2 linked regions of the Azospira inquinata genome follow. The protein of the gene in region 2 binds, or shares a complex with, the protein of the main gene of each other region. Links are inferred from orthologs where the notes say so. Each region holds a gene or a part of one and is shown on either strand. Other genes may lie near its edges.

Region 1 (7,613 bases), 510 kb from region 2 along the record:
TCCCGCGCCTGTTGCCACGGCCTTCTGGGCCTGGCAGCCCTGGGCTGGGCCTGCGCCGCCCAGGCCCTGGCCCCCACCAAGACCGGGGACGCGGGACGCCAGTGGGACACCCTGTCCACCCAGACGGGCAAGCAGATCGACATTGACCGGTCCAGCATCAAGAAGGAAGAAGCGGGCCGCATCACCGCCTGGGGCCGCATGGTGCTCAACCACGACCTGCCCGACGCCCAGAGCGGCGGCAGCTACCGAAGCATCGAGGTGCTGGGCCGTTACGATTGCAGCGGCCGCACCTACGCCACCTTGAAGCGCATCTACGTCAAAGCCTCCGGGGAAGTGCTGCGGGAAGAGGAACAGAAGGTGCTGGCGGACATGCCGGTGCATAGCAATACCCTGGACGACAAGGTGCTGCGCACGGTCTGCCGCCCCACCTCGGCCAAGGAACTGCGCAAGGCGGCAATGGGCACGGCGGTGAAGGCCAGCGACGTGGCCGATGCCCTGAAGGAAGCCAACGACAAGCTGCTCAAGAAAACCCTGGGCAAGGACAAAAAAGCCGGCCCCCGCCATAAGGACGATCTGGCCAGCAGCGCCGGGGGCAGCGACCCCAAGGGCAGCAAAGCGGAAAAGGGGGAAAAGGCAGAGAGGGGAGAGAAGGCGGAAGCCGCCGACCCGGATACCCTGGAAATTAAACCGCCCCGGTCCACGTACCGGGCGCCCCAACCCCGGCCCCGCAAACCGGTGCGCCACACCCCGCCTCGCCCCGCCACCCCGGCCAGCCCGACCACCGGCGCTACTGACACATCGGCGGCCGGCAACGCCCATGGGGCAAGCACGGCAACGGCAGACGGCCACGGCGGCGCCCCCCATTGGGATTACGAGGGCGCCAACGGGCCGGAGAACTGGGCCAATCTGAGCCCGGATTTCCACGCCTGCGCCGACGGCCATCGCCAATCCCCCATCGACATCCGGGACGGCATCAAGGTGGATTTGCCCCCCATCCGCTTCAACTACGCCCCCTCCCACTTCCAGATCGTAGATAACGGCCACACCCTCCAGGCCACCCTGGGCAACGGCAGCCTGACCCTGATGGGCAAGCCCTATGTGTTGAGCCAGATCCATTTCCACCATCCGGCGGAAGAAAAGGTGAACGGCCAGAGCTTCCCCCTGGTGGCCCATCTGGTGCATCGCTCGGCGGACAACCGGCTGGCGGTGGTGGCGGTACTGTTCACCCCGGGCAAGGAAAATCCGGCCCTGCAAACCCTCTGGGACTACATCCCCCTGGAACGGAACGCCCCGGTAGCACCTCCGGACGCGGCCATCGACCTCAACCAGCTGCTGCCGGACCAGCGGGACTACTACACCTACATGGGTTCCCTCACCACCCCGCCCTGCACGGAAGGGGTGCTGTGGCTGGTGCTGAAACAGCCGGTGGAAGTGTCCCCGGATCAGCTGGCCATTTTCGCCCGCCTCTACCCGGCCAACGCCCGCCCCATCCAGCCCCGGGGCGACCGGCTCATCAAGGAATCCCGGTAGGGACGGAGAGTAAGACCATCCCTGGGGCACGGGGGACGGAGTCGCAACGGCGCGGAATGGAGCGGGGGGCGGAGGCGCTGAGGCGGCCGCCCTTCGCCCTTCGCCCTTCGCCCTTCGCCCTTCGCCCCTTCGCCCCTTCGCCCCTTCGCCCCTTCGCCCTTCCACCCTTCCACCCTTCCACCCTTCCACCCTTCTGCCCTCTGCCCTCTGCCCTCTGCCCTCTGCCGTTTCCCATTGCGTTACCTGCCGCCTATCGCCTGACACTGGGAACTAGGGGGCCGAGCGCTGGCGGCTGAACCGGGCCGCCCGGGCGCGGCCGCCAGCGCCGTGCCATCTGACCGTTGCCACACACGTCCCGACCCCTCCGACCTGCCGACCTGGGGCCATCTCCGCTTGAATCCGCCCCCCTGAAGTGCCCGCCGCCCCGCGCCCTTGGCGACGCTCCCAGCTGAGCTTCCTGATAACGCCGCCCCTCAGCCCGTCCCCGGCAGTCCTCCTTCCGAACAAGCGCCCCGGCCCCCTGCCGGAACGGAAAGCTCCCCGCTCACCCCCCTCCCCTTGGCCGCCTTCCTCCTCCGTTTCCCGGCACCAGCCCGGCCCCAGCCGCCCCTGGCTTGGCGCTCTGACCGGAGACCTCCGCCCCCGGCGATGAAGGCAAACGGCTCGGGTATAATTGGTTTTTGTCGAGACATTAATATTAGCTTGCGCTAATATTCACCCACGGGGACAAGAGACAATGGAAATGAACCTGGAAAAAGCCCGCTTCAACATGATCGAACAACAGATCCGGCCCTGGGACGTGCTGGATCAATCCGTGCTGGACCTGCTCTGCGTGGTCAAGCGGGAAGAGTTCGTCCCCGCTGCCTACCAGAACCTGGCCTTCGCCGATCTGGAAATCCCCCTGGGTCACGGCGCCACCATGCTGTCCCCCAAATTCGAAGCCCGCATTCTGCAAGAACTGGCGGTACGTAAGACGGACAAGGTGCTGGAAATCGGCACGGGCTCCGGCTACATGGCCGCCCTCCTGGGCGCCCGGGCCCAACAGGTGACCACCCTGGAACTGGTGCCGGAGCTGGCCAAGCAGGCCAAGGCCAATCTGAACAAGGCCGGGGCCACCAATGTGGCGGTGGAAACCGCTGATGGCGCCCTGGGTTGGGCGGCCGGCGCCCCTTACGACGTGATCGTGGTGTCCGCCTCCCTGCCCTTCCTGCCCGAAGAACTCCTGGCCCAACTCAAAGTGGGCGGCCGCCTCGCCGCCGTGGTAGGCGACGCCCCGGTCATGGAAGCCCAGCTGGTGACCTGCACCGCCGAAGGCCAGTACGACACGGAAAACCTTTTTGAAACCGTGGCCGCCCCCCTGACGGGCGCCAAGCAAAAGGAACGGTTCACGTTCTAAGGACCCCATGAAACAGATCACCCCCCGGGAGCTGGCCGACTGGCTAGCCGACCCTCAGCGCCCCCGCCCCGTCCTGCTGGACGTGCGGGAGCCCAATGAAGTGGCTTTCTGCGCCCTGCCGGACACGGTCTCCATGCCCATGGGCACGGTGCCCCTGCGCAAGGGAGAGCTGGACCCGGAGGCCGTCACGGTGGTGATCTGTCACCATGGGGGCCGCAGCTTCCAGGTGGCCCAGTATCTGGAACAGTCCGGTTTCAGCCACATCATCAATCTGGCCGGGGGCATGCACGGGTGGTCCTGCGAAGTGGATCCCTCCGTCCCCACCTATTGAGGCCTTTATGAAAGTCTGCCTGACGCCCCTCGCCCTGGCCCTGCTGCTGTGGGGTCAGGCCGCTGCCGCCGCCAACCTGGCCCAGATCTACCGGGAAGCCCAGGACAACGACCCCCAATTCGCCAGTGCCAAGGCCACCCTGGACGCCCACCGGGAAGCGGAAGCCCAGGGCCTCTCGGCCCTGTTGCCCAACGTCTCCCTGGGGGCCCGGGCCGGGCACAACAACGTGGATATGAGTATCCACGATCCGTCCGCCACCAAGGATTACAGCTATAACAACCACGGCTACACCCTGTCCCTCACCCAGCCCCTGTTCCGCTGGCAGAGCAAGGTGCAGTACGACCAGGCCAAGCTCCAGGTGGCCCAGGCCGAGGCCCAGTTTCTGCAAGCCAAGCAGGATCTGATTCTGCGCACGGCCCAGGCCTATTTCGACGTGCTCTACGCCCAGGAAAACCTGCGCGCCGTCCTGGCCCAGAAAGCGGCCATCGGCCAGCAACTGGCCCTGGCCAAGAAAAGCTTTGAAGTGGGCACGGTGACCATCACCGACACCCACGAAGCCCAGGCCCGCTACGATCTGGCCCAGGCCCAGGAAATCGCCGCCCGCAACGATCTGGAAATCCGGGAACGGACCCTGCAAGCCATAATCGGCAAGGAAGGGGGGGACCTGGCCCGGCTGCGCAACGGCATCGCCCTGAGCGGCCCCAAACCGGCCCTCATGAACGACTGGGTGAATGCGGCAGAAAACGGCAACATCGGCGTTCAGGTGCAACAGATCGGTTCCGACATCGCCTCCCGGGAAGTGGAAAAACAACGGGCCGGCCATTACCCCACGGTGGATCTGGTGGCCAGCCGCAACCTGAACAGCCAGGGCCGCAGCTACACCGGCGCCGCCATTCCGGGCTACACCGTCATGCCCATTCCCTCCCTGGACCAGACCACCACCACCTTAGGGGTCCAGGTGAATATTCCCCTCTACCAGGGGGGCTATGTGGTGTCCAAGCAGCGGGAAGCGGCGGCCAATTACCAGGCCTCCCTTTCCGGCCTGGAAAACGCCCGGCGTCAGGCGGCCCTGGGCGCCCGCCAGTATTTTCTCGGGGTCACCAACGGTCTGGCCCAGGTTAAGGCCCTGGAAGCGGCCAACGTTTCCTCCAAGTCCGCCCTGGATTCCAACAAGCTAGGCTACGAGGTGGGGGTACGCATCAACATCGACGTCCTCAATGCGGAACAACAGGTCTATACCACCCGCCGGGATCTGGCCAAGGCCCGCTTCGACACCCTCATGGCCCAGCTGCGCCTGAAAGCCGCCGTGGGTACCCTGGGGGATGAGGACGTCCAGCAGGTGAACGCCCTTCTGGACAGCCACTAGCGCCACCGGGTCCCCCAATCCCCCACCACTCCCCGCCCCATGGCCCTCTGGCCCGGACGGGGAGTTTTGTTTTGAGGGACGGGAATGGGGGCAGAGGAGACGAGGGCCTCCCGGTGTCACGGGCAGGCTGGACGACTGTGCTTGGGGCAAGGAGCAACTGGGTAGCGGTGGCTGGGAGGAGCAGGGCCGCCCGCAGGAGGGAAGTATGCCTTGGCCGGTGAGGATTATTCTCTTGGGCCTGTCTCGGGCTGCTGGGTCGCGGGTCGCGGGTCGCGGGTCGCGGCAATACGTTACCTCATCCCACGGCTCCGCAGCGGCGGAGGGTCAGGCCCACCGACCTTGGCACTTCCCCCTGCCCACCCCCACTTCCCCCAATGGGGAGCAACGCCCGGGATTCAGTGGCCCTGGCCCAATACGTCGGCAATCAGGGCCAGGGTTCGGGCGGTGGCGCCCCGGTGGGCGGCGGCGAAGGCCTGGGCGGACAGGGCCATGGCCCGGCGTTCCTCGGGCTGACGAAAGAGGCCGCCCACCTCATGGACCAGGGCTTCCGGGCCGGGCAGGCGGCGGGCGGCGCCGCAGGCCACCGCATCCGCCGCCGCCTGGGCGAAATTGAAGGTGTGGGGCCCCACCAGCACCGGGCAGCCGCAGGCCGCCGCCTCGATGAGGTTCTGGCCGCCGAAGGGCAGCAGACTGCCGCCAATCAGGGCCAGGTCGGCGCAGGTGTAATAGGCGGGCATTTCCCCCAGGCTATCCCCCAGCCACACCCGGGTTTCCGGCCCGGGCAATCCCTCGCTGCGGCGCACTAGGCTCAAGCCCCGCTGGCGCACCAGGTCCGCCACCCCGTCGAAGCGCTGGGGATGGCGGGGAACCAGCACCAGGAGCAGGCCGGGGATGGCTAGGTGCTCCAAGGCATCCAGCACCAGGGCTTCTTCCCCATCCCGGGTGCTGGCCGCCAGCCATACCGGCCGGTCCCCCAGGACGGCCTTCCAGCCCTGGCCCAGGGCCAGCTTGTCTTCCGCCGGGGTAACGTCGAATTTCAGGTTGCCGCAGACCGTGATCGGGTCCGCCCCCAGGGCGGCCAGGCGGCCCCCATCCACCTCGGTCTGGGCGGCCACGGCACTCAACAAGCCAAAGGCGGGGCGAAACAGCAGGGGCAGCCGGGCATAGCCCGCCGCGGAACGGGCGGAGAGGCGGGCGTTCACCAGCACCAGGGGTACCCCGGCCCGGTGTCCCGCCGCCAGCAGGTTGGGCCACAGCTCGGTTTCCATGAAGAGTCCCAAAACCGGACGGAAATGGCGGAAAAAGCGGGCCACCGCCCCGGGGAAATCATAGGGGGCGTAGACGTAGCTCACCCGATGCCCCTGATCGCCCCACATTTCCTGGGCCGTGGCCCGGCCCGTGGGGGTCATGCCGGTGAGGAGCAGATGATGGTCTGGGTAGGCCGCCAGCAGGGCCCGCACCAGGGGCTGGACCGCCCGGGTTTCCCCCACGGACACCGCATGGAGCCAGATCAGGGGGGGCGGCACGTGTCCAGACCAAGGGGGCAGTTCCCCGTAAAACCCCAGGCGTTCCCCCCAATGGGCCCGGTATTCGGGCTGGCGCCGAGCCCGGAGCAGCAGGCGTAGGACCACCAGGGGCGCCGCCAGATATAGGAGCAGGGAGTAGGCCCAACGGGCCAGCCGGGCAAAGGGCATGGTCAGGCGCCGCCGTTCTGGATCGGGGCAGACGCCGCCTCAGCGGGGCCCCGGGGGCCCGGCCCCTGGGGCGCGGCCAGGGCCCGATCCACCGCCCCCAGAATGGTACCCAGATCCGGAGGCAGGCCTTTTTTGCCGTAGCTGGCGCAAAAGCCGTCACCGAACACCGCCGCCTGTTCCCCATCCGAATCGCAGAAAATACCCACGGTGGGCCGCCCCAGGGCGGCGCCGAAATGGGTGAAGCCCGTGTCCAGACCCACCACCAGGCGGCTGCCAGCAAGGAAACGGGCTGCCGTACCCAAATCCATGAGGGGGGGCACCACGGCCCCGGGCAACTGGGCCGCTAGGCGCTCGCTACGGGCCCGTTCCTCAGTGCTGCCCCAGGGCAGCAGGGCAACGATACCGTCTTCCGCCAGACGCCGCCCCACGGCCAGCCAGTTGTCTTCCGACCAGAGCTTGGGCGGCCGGCTGGCGGCGTGCATCAGCACCCCGTAGGGGCCCGTAGGCAGCCAGTCCACCTCCAGGGGCTGGGCGTGGATGCCGTAGCGGGGCGCCTGATCCAGGGCATAGCCCAGGGCCCCCGCCGCCACGGCCCGGCAGCGATCCACCACATGGCGGGACCAGGCGATGGGCAGGCGCTGATCGTAGAAGCGGGCGGCCGCCCCCTCCTTGATGCTGTGCCGATCCCCCCCCACCACCACCCCGCCCCGGGCCAGCCGGGCCACGGCCACGCTTTTCAGCAGGCCCTGGGTATCCAGGATGTAGTCGTAGCTTTCCGCCTGAAGCTCCCGCCGGAAGCGGCCCATTTCCCCCCAGGTGGCCCCCGTCAGGAGATGTTTGCGCCAGCGCCGCCAAGCAATGGGAATGATCCGGCGCACCCCGGGGTGGAGGCGGGGAATGGGCACATAGGCCTCCTCCGCCACCCAATCCACCTGGGCGTCGGGGAAGTGGGCCAGGATGTCGGTAACCACCGGGCAGTTATGGACCAGATCGCCCATGGAGGACATTTTCACCAGGAGGATTTTCAGCATGAGGTCCGTCAGAAAAGGTACAGCTCCCGGGCATGGGGACGGTCGCCGCCAGGGGCGACTGGGTCTGGCCGGTTTGGGCCCGGCCCGGGAAGATTTAGAATAGGGGACTGTTTCCATTATACCTGTCCATGCCCGCCCCCTCCTCCGCCGCCCCCTGCGCCCCCCGGCCGCCCCTATCCGCCGTCCTCATCACCCTGAACGGCGCCCGCAGCCTGGACGCCTGTCTGGCCAGCCTGGGCTTTGCCGAGGAAATCCTGGTGGTGGA
Region 2 (7,560 bases):
CCAAAGGCTGGGCCAGCCCCCTATTCTCCCGAAGAACCGGTTCGGGGGAAAGGGCCCCGCCCCCTACGGTCCTTCCTCAACGCAGCCCCAGCCCGGTGGCTCGCCCCGGAAAAGAGTTGGAGATGGGCTGGGGATGGGCGCAGGAAGGGCTTTTCCTTCCAATGCCGCTCGTCTGCACCCGCCCTTTTCCCCATTTTCCTCCTTGACAATCACTGCCCAGGCAGCAAATAATTGCTGCCATAACAGTAAATGCCGAGACAGATACCCGGCTGACATTTTCCCCCATGCCCGACAGCGAACCCCTCTATACCCCGGAAACCTATACCCTGGACGACAGCATCGGCTATCTCCTCAGCTCGGTGAAAAACCGGCTGGTGCAGAGCATGGATGCGGAAATGGCCGATCTGGGGATGACCGGTGCCCAGCTGCCCATCCTCATGTCCCTGGCCCACGGCCGGGCCAAGACGGCAGCGGACCTGTGCCGCTGCATGAACTACGACACGGGCTCCATGACCCGGATGCTGGATCGCCTGGAAGAAAAAGGCATCATCGCCCGGGAACGAAGTGCCACGGATCGGCGCATCATTCACCTCAAACTCACCCCGGCCGGACGGGACATCTACCCGGCCCTGGTCAATAAAATCATCCGCGTCCTCAGCCTGCATCTACAAGGCTTCAGCGCCGAAGAACTGGACCTGTTCCGGGACTTCCTGCGCCGTATGCTGGCCAACGGGGCAGCGGCTGCCAACGGAGAACTCCCCCATGACCCCAATCCCTAAGCGACGCCTCGGCTGCCTCTCCGGTGCCGCCCTGGCCCTGCTCCTGGCCGGTTGCGCCAGTGACCTGAAACCCACGGCCCAACTGCTCAACAGCCAGCAGTTGGAAACCCGGGTCACCCTGGCCCAGGCCCCGGCCCGCAATGACGCCTGGCCCCGGGATACCTGGTGGCACAACCTGGGGGACCCCCAGCTAGACCGGCTGGTGGCGGAAGCCCTGGCGGGCAGCCCCAATCTGACTTTGGCCCAGGCCCGCTTCGCCCAGGCCAAGGCCTATATCGGCCTGGCCGAGAGCAGTGAAGGGGTACAGGTCAATGCCAGCACCAATATCCAGCGGGAACACTTTCCCGAGGGTTACCTGATTCCCCCGCCCTACGGCGGCGCCACCTACAACGTGGGCCAGCTGGGCCTGGATTTCTCCTATGAGCTGGATTTCTGGGGCCGCAACAAGGCGGGCATTGCCGCCGCCATTTCCCAGGCCAAGGCAGCGGAGGCGGAAAGCGCCGCCACCCGGCTGATGCTGGCAGTGGCCGTGACCCGCAGCTATATCCAGCTGGACCGGCAATATCACCTTCTGGACGTGGCCCAGCGCACCCTGGCCCAGCGGCAGAAAATCCTGGAACTGACCCGCCAGCGCTACGCCGCCGGGCTGGATTCCAGCATTGAACTGAAGCAGTCCGAAGGCTCCGTGCCCGCCGCCAAGACGGACGTGGAATCCATCAAGGAAAGTATCGACCTGCTGCGCCACCAGCTGGCCGCCCTCACCGGCGCCGGTCCGGACCGGGGTTTGAGCCTGCAACGGCCCAAGCTGGCCCCCGCCGCCCCCCTGGCCCTGCCCGCCGACCTGCCCGCTGAACTCCTGGGCCGTCGCGCCGATCTCACCGCTCAACGCTGGCGGGTGGAAGCGGCCACCAAGGACATCGCCGGGGCCAAGGCCGCCTTCTATCCCAACGTGAATCTGGCCGCCTTTGCCGGCTTCCAGAGCATCGGCCTGGGTAATCTGCTCCACGGGGTGAATAAGTCGGGCACCTTTGGCCCGGCCATCAGCCTGCCCATCTTTGACGGGGGCCGCCTGCGTAGCAACCTGGCCCTGAAAAACGGGGAATACGACGCCGCCGTGGCCCAGTACAACCAGACCCTTCTGGATGCGGTACGGGATGTGGCGGATCAGGTCAGCACCTGGCAATCCGTGGAACGCCAGCTGGTAGACCAGGCCCAGGCCCTCTCCGCCGCCGAACAGGCTTACGGCGCCGCCCAGCAGCGCTACGGCCAGGGGCTGGTGAGCTACCTCACCGTGCTTTCCGCCGAAAGCCAGGTGCTCACCCAGCGCCGCCTCCAGGCCGAACTCCAGGCCCGCCGGGCAGACACCGCCGTGGCCCTGATCCGGGCCCTGGGCGGTGGCTACCAAGCCCGGCCCCAATCCTAAAAATCCATTCCCCTATTCCCAGCCCCACAGAGAACTCCCATGGAAGCCAATCAAAAACCCTCCGCTCCCGTTGCCCCCGATCAGGCCCGCCGTCGCCGCCTGCTCCTCTCCCTGACCACCGCCGCCGCCCTGGTGGCCGTGGCCTACGGCGCCTACTGGGGCCTTTACGCCCGGCATTTCGAATCCACCGATGACGCCTATGTGGCGGGCAACCTGATCCAGCTCACGCCCCAGGTGGCGGGCACCGTGGTGTCCATCAACGCGGACGACACGGACCGGGTGGAAGCGGGCCAGGCGGTCATCAAGCTGGACCCGGCGGACACCAAGGTGGCCATGGATCAGGCCGAATCCCAGCTGGCCCAGGCAGTGCGGGACGTACGCGGCCTCTACGCCAACACCAGCCAGCTGGAGGCCAATGTGGCCCAGCGTCAGGCCGATCTGGACAAGGCCCAGGCCGACCTGGGACGGCGGGATAAGCTGGGCACCAGCGGCGCCGTCTCCGGGGAAGAACTGGCCCACGCCAAGGACCAGGTGAAGAGCGCCGCCGCTGCCCTGGCCGCCGCCCAGGAAGCCCTGGCCGCCAATCAGGCCCAGGTGGACAACACCAAGATCGCCACCCATCCCACGGTAGCCAAGGCCGCCGCCCACTTTGAAGAAGCCTATCTGGCCTACCACCGCACCATCATCCCGGCCCCGGTTACGGGCCAGGTGGCCCGGCGGGCCGTCCAGGTGGGCCAACGGGTAGCCCCGGGCACGCCCCTGCTGGCCATCGTGCCCCTGGAACACCTGTGGGTGGACGCCAATTTCAAGGAAGTGCAGCTACGTAAGATGCGCATCGGCCAGCCCGTGACCCTCTCCGCCGACATTTACGGCGGCAAGGTCAGCTACCACGGCAAGGTGGTGGGTCTGGGGGCCGGCACCGGCGCCGCCTTCGCCCTGCTCCCGGCCCAAAACGCCACGGGCAACTGGATTAAGGTGGTGCAGCGGGTGCCCGTGCGGGTCTCCCTGGACGCCAAGGAATTGCAGCAACATCCCCTGCGGGTGGGCCTGTCCATGGAAGCGGAAGTGGATACCCGGGACGATTCCGGCGCCCCTGTGGCCCAGGCGCCCCGGAGCGAAAGCACCTACGCCACCTCGGTGTATGAGACCCAGCTGAAGGAGGCGGATGCCCGCATCCAGGCCATCATCGCCGCCAACGGGGGCGCCAAGGCCAAGACCAAAGCCCCCGGGGCCCAGCCCCACGCCTGATCGGCATTTGCCATGACCGCCCATCAAGCCCCCCAGCCCCTGGCGCCTCTCCAGGGCATGGCCCTGGTGCTGGCCACCGTCGCCCTGTCCCTGGCCACCTTCATGCAGGTGCTGGACACCACCATTGCCAATGTGTCCATTCCCTCCATCGCCGGGGACCTGGGGGTCAGCTCCAGCCAGGGCACCTGGGTAATCACCTCCTTCGGCGTGGCCAACGCCATCGCCGTGCCCCTCACCGGCTGGCTGGCCCAGCGCATCGGCCAGGTACGCCTGTTCCTTTACGCCACCCTGGGCTTCGTCATCGCCTCCATTCTCTGCGGTCTGGCTTCCAGCCTGGGCCTGCTGGTGGCGGCCCGGATCATCCAGGGCGCCGTGGCCGGCCCCATGATTCCCCTCTCCCAGGCCCTGCTCCTGGCCTGCTATCCGCCCCAGAAGCGGGGCACGGCCCTGGCCCTATGGTCCATGACCACCGTGGTGGCGCCCATCTGCGGCCCCATCCTGGGGGGCTGGATTTCGGATAACTGGAGCTGGCCCTGGATTTTCTACATCAATGCCCCGGTGGGCCTGATTGCCTGCTATGTCACCTGGCGGGTGCTAAAAGGCAAGGAAACCGCCACCCGCAAGCTGCCCATCGACGGGGTGGGGCTGGCCCTGCTCATGGTCTGGGTGGGGGCCCTGCAAATCCTCCTGGACAAGGGCAAGGAGCTGGACTGGTTTGAATCTCCCCAAATCATCACCCTGGCGGTGGTGACCGTGCTGGGCTTCGCCTACTTCCTCATCTGGGAGCTGACGGAAAAGCATCCCATCGTGGATCTGTCCCTCTTCAAGGGGGCCAATTTCACCGTGGGCGCCGTGGGCACCAGCCTGGGATACGGGGTCTTTTTCGGCGGCGTGGTGGTCATGCCCCTCTGGCTGCAAACCCAGATGGGCTATACGGCCACCTGGGCTGGGCTGGTCACCGCCCCGGTGGGCCTGCTCTCCGTGCTCCTCTCCCCGGTGGTGGGCAAAACCATGCACAAGGTGGATCCCCGCATCTACGCCTCCCTGGCCTTTATTATCCTGGGGGTGGTGAGCTACCTGCGGGCCTGCTTCAGCAGCCAGGCGGACGTGGCCACCATCGTGCTGCCCCAGATCATCAACGGGGCGGGCATGGCCCTGTTCTTCATTCCCCTGGTGGGTATCACCCTCTCCGGACTGCATACGGATCAGGTGGCCAACGCCTCCGGGCTCTCCAATTTCATGCGCATCGTGGCCGGCAGCTTCGGCACCTCCCTCTCCACCACCCTCTGGGACCGGCGGGACAGCCTGCACCACGTGCGCCTGGAAGAGCATCTCACCGCCTACTCCCCCACGGTGACCCAGACCCTGGATCAGCTCAACGGCCTGGGCCTCACCCCGGACCAGTCCCGGGGCATGCTGGAACGGCTCCTGGCCAGCCAATCCTCCATGCTGGGCGCCAACGAATTTTTCTGGCTCTCCGCCATTCTTTTCCTCTGCCTGCTCCCCGTGGTCTGGTTCGCCAAGCCACCCTTCACCGCCGGTGGTCATGGGGGCGGTGAGCACTGAAGACAGCAACACACAAAAACCCGGGGTTTCCCCGGGTTTTTTTATGGCCGCAGGCCGCGTCACATGGCCTTCATACAAACGTAATAGGTGGTCCCCATACTCCCTTCCCAGGTCCCCAGCATTAGCGAACTCCCTATCCATGGACAACCTCTATATCCCTGCCGGCCGCGATACGCCGGAAGTGGATTTCCGTTTTGACGCCCACCGCCTCTCCCTGGCCGGAGAAGCCTACCCGGAAAACGCCGCCGCCTTTTTCGGTCCCCTGCTGGCCGCCACCCGGCGCTATTTACAGCAGCGGGACGGCCGTCCCCTGGAAGTCCATATCGATCTGGCCTACTTCAACAGTTCCAGCACCAAGGTGCTGTTCGACCTCTTTTCCCTGCTGGATCAGGCGGCGGCCCGGGAAAACGGGGTCCAGGTGGTCTGGCATTACGATCCGGAAGATGAAATGAGCCTGGAATTTGAACAGGATCTGGCCGCCGAATTCCGCCACCTGGATTGCCAGGCCCGGAGCAAGCCATGAGCGGGGAATTCAATCTTTTCGGGGAAGAAGAAAGCCTGGTGGCCGCCAGCCGGGCAGCCCTGGAACAGGGGGACGAGGCCGCCCGCCTGGGGGCCCTGCCCCTACTGCTCCAGGGCTACGAAAAGCTGCTGCGGGAAACCCGCCAGCTAATCAAGATTTCCGACCGGCGGGAAAAGGAAATGAACCGGCTCAACCGGCGCCTGGAACAGGCCACCAGCACCCTGGCCTACCAGGCGGAACACGATCCCCTCACCGGCCTGCTCAACAAGGGGGCCATCCGCCTGCGCCTGGACGAAGCCCTGGCCGCCGGCAGCTGCGCCCTGATTCTCCTGGATATCGACCATTTCAAGGCGGTGAACGACACCTACGGCCATCTGGCTGGCGACCTGCTGCTCCGGGGCCTGGGGGAACGGGTCCAGGAACAGCTGGCGCCGGACGATCTGCTGGGCCGCTTTGGCGGCGAGGAATTTCTCCTGGTGCTGCGCCAGCCCTCCCTGATCCAGGCCCGGGCCGCGGCGGAACGGGTGCGCCGGGCCGTGGGGGACAGCCCCTTTGAATGCGGCGACCACCTGCTCTCCGTCACCATCAGCCTGGGGGTCACCCTGGGCCAGATGGGGGAGGATTACACCCCGGCTTTCCAGCGCCTGGACCAGGCCCTTTACGCCGCCAAGCGGGGCGGCCGCAACCGGATCGAAGTGGGGGAGCCATGACCGCCCCGCCGCCGGGCTAAATCCCGCCCCCTCCCCTTTTTCATTTTTCAGCCATTGCCGGGCCGCCCACCCTTAGGGAGGGCCCCCCTACACCCACGGAGAAGTCCCATGAGTCCTGCCCAACTGTCCCTCGCCCCCGCCCCCCGGGGGCCCCGCCCGGGCCACGCCCGCCACCTGACGGAAAGCCTGCTGGTGGAAGTGCCCGCCGCCGCCCCGGACGACACCAATGAAAGCGTCTTCCGCATTTTTGAAACCCGGCCCGCCCTAATCGGCCTGCCCGTGGTGGAAAACGGGGTGCCCATCGGCCTTATCAACCGGAACATTTTCATGCAGAGCATGGCCCGTCCCTTTCACCGGGAACTGTTCCTGAAAAAGAGCTGCATCGCTTTCATGGACAAATCCCCCCTGGTGGTGGAAGGGGACACCTCCATCCAAGACCTGTCCTTCCGGGCCCTGGAAAACGGCACCAAAACCCTGGCGGACGGCTTCATCATTACCCAGGGCGGCCACTACGCGGGCATGGGCATCGGCCTGGATCTGGTGCGCACCATCGCGGACATGCAGGCGGAAAAAAACCGGCTGGTGATGGAATCCATCGGCTACGCCAGCATTATCCAAAAATCCCTGGGGCGGGCCTCCCGGGAAGCCCTGCGTCAGGAGCTGCCGGACCACTTTCTGCTCTGGGAACCCCGGGACGTGGTGTCCGGGGACTACTTCTACTTCCTGCCCCGAGAAGAAGGCTTTTTTGCCGCCCTCTTCGACTGCACCGGCCACGGGGTGCCCGGAGCCTTCATGACCCTGATCATGACCTCCTTCCTGCAAACCACCCTGACGGAAGAAAGCTGCCAGAACCCGGGAGCGGTGCTGGCCGCCCTCAACCGGCGGGTGAAAAAGGCCCTGGGCCAGGTGGATCACAGCGCCGAAGAAGAACGGGAAGAAACGGAAACCGGCTCGGACGACGGCATGGATGCGGCCTTCTGCTGGTACGACCGGGCCACCCGGCGCATCACCTTTGCCGGAGCCCACATGGCCATGCTGCTCCTGGCCCCGGGCCAGGCGGAAGTGGACATGGTGAACGGGGACCGGGCCGGGGTGGGCTACGCCACCACCCCCCTGGACCAGCGCTGGGAAAACCAGAGCTGCGTTCTGGAGGAAGGCACGGCGGTCTATTTCTTCTCCGACGGTTACGTGGATCAGCTGGGGGGCGAACGCCGCATCGCCTTCGGCAAGCGCCGTCTCTGCGCCACCCTGGCGGAAATGCGGGAACTGCCCATGCCCGAGCAGCGCCAGGCCCTGCTGGCCGCCCTGCTC

Evidence for each region. Proteins that work in one complex are often made in the same cells at the same time.
Region 1: the proteins of Azoinq_RS10955 (region 2) and Azoinq_RS08655 are in contact, whole or in part, in a cryo-EM structure (PDB 8ZAL), measured with the Escherichia coli proteins. The link is inferred for Azospira inquinata from one-to-one orthologs.

What each region holds. Positions count from the first base shown.
Region 1 is NZ_CP064782.1:1,878,881-1,886,493, reverse strand. Bases 2,573-5,443 are described here. They hold Azoinq_RS08655 (TolC family outer membrane protein), read left to right. Parts: upstream 2,573-3,264; coding sequence 3,265-4,623; downstream 4,624-5,443. Other genes in these bases: waaA (lipid IV(A) 3-deoxy-D-manno-octulosonic acid transferase), read right to left, coding at 5,019-5,443; Azoinq_RS08660 (rhodanese-like domain-containing protein), read left to right, coding at 2,934-3,257; Azoinq_RS08665 (protein-L-isoaspartate O-methyltransferase family protein), read left to right, coding at 2,573-2,926. Outside these bases: Azoinq_RS08670 (carbonic anhydrase family protein), read left to right, coding at 1-1,530; more of Azoinq_RS08665, read left to right, coding at 2,273-2,572; more of waaA, read right to left, coding at 5,444-6,317; waaC (lipopolysaccharide heptosyltransferase I), read right to left, coding at 6,320-7,348; Azoinq_RS08640 (glycosyltransferase family 2 protein), read left to right, coding at 7,477-7,613. UniProt on the Escherichia coli protein: Outer membrane channel, which is required for the function of several efflux systems such as AcrAB-TolC, AcrEF-TolC, EmrAB-TolC and MacAB-TolC. These systems are involved in export of antibiotics and other toxic compounds from the cell.
Region 2 is NZ_CP064782.1:2,391,008-2,398,567, reverse strand. Bases 1,528-4,345 are described here. They hold Azoinq_RS10955 (HlyD family secretion protein), read left to right. Parts: upstream 1,528-2,241; coding sequence 2,242-3,450; downstream 3,451-4,345. Other genes in these bases: Azoinq_RS10950 (DHA2 family efflux MFS transporter permease subunit), read left to right, coding at 3,463-4,345; Azoinq_RS10960 (efflux transporter outer membrane subunit), read left to right, coding at 1,528-2,202. In the rest of the region: Azoinq_RS10965 (MarR family winged helix-turn-helix transcriptional regulator), read left to right, coding at 285-779; more of Azoinq_RS10960, read left to right, coding at 763-1,527; more of Azoinq_RS10950, read left to right, coding at 4,346-5,016; Azoinq_RS10945 (DUF1987 domain-containing protein), read left to right, coding at 5,156-5,539; Azoinq_RS10940 (GGDEF domain-containing protein), read left to right, coding at 5,536-6,249; Azoinq_RS10935 (SpoIIE family protein phosphatase), read left to right, coding at 6,358-7,560. UniProt on the Escherichia coli protein: Part of the tripartite efflux system EmrAB-TolC, which confers resistance to antibiotics such as CCCP, FCCP, 2,4-dinitrophenol and nalidixic acid. EmrA is a drug-binding protein that provides a physical link between EmrB and TolC.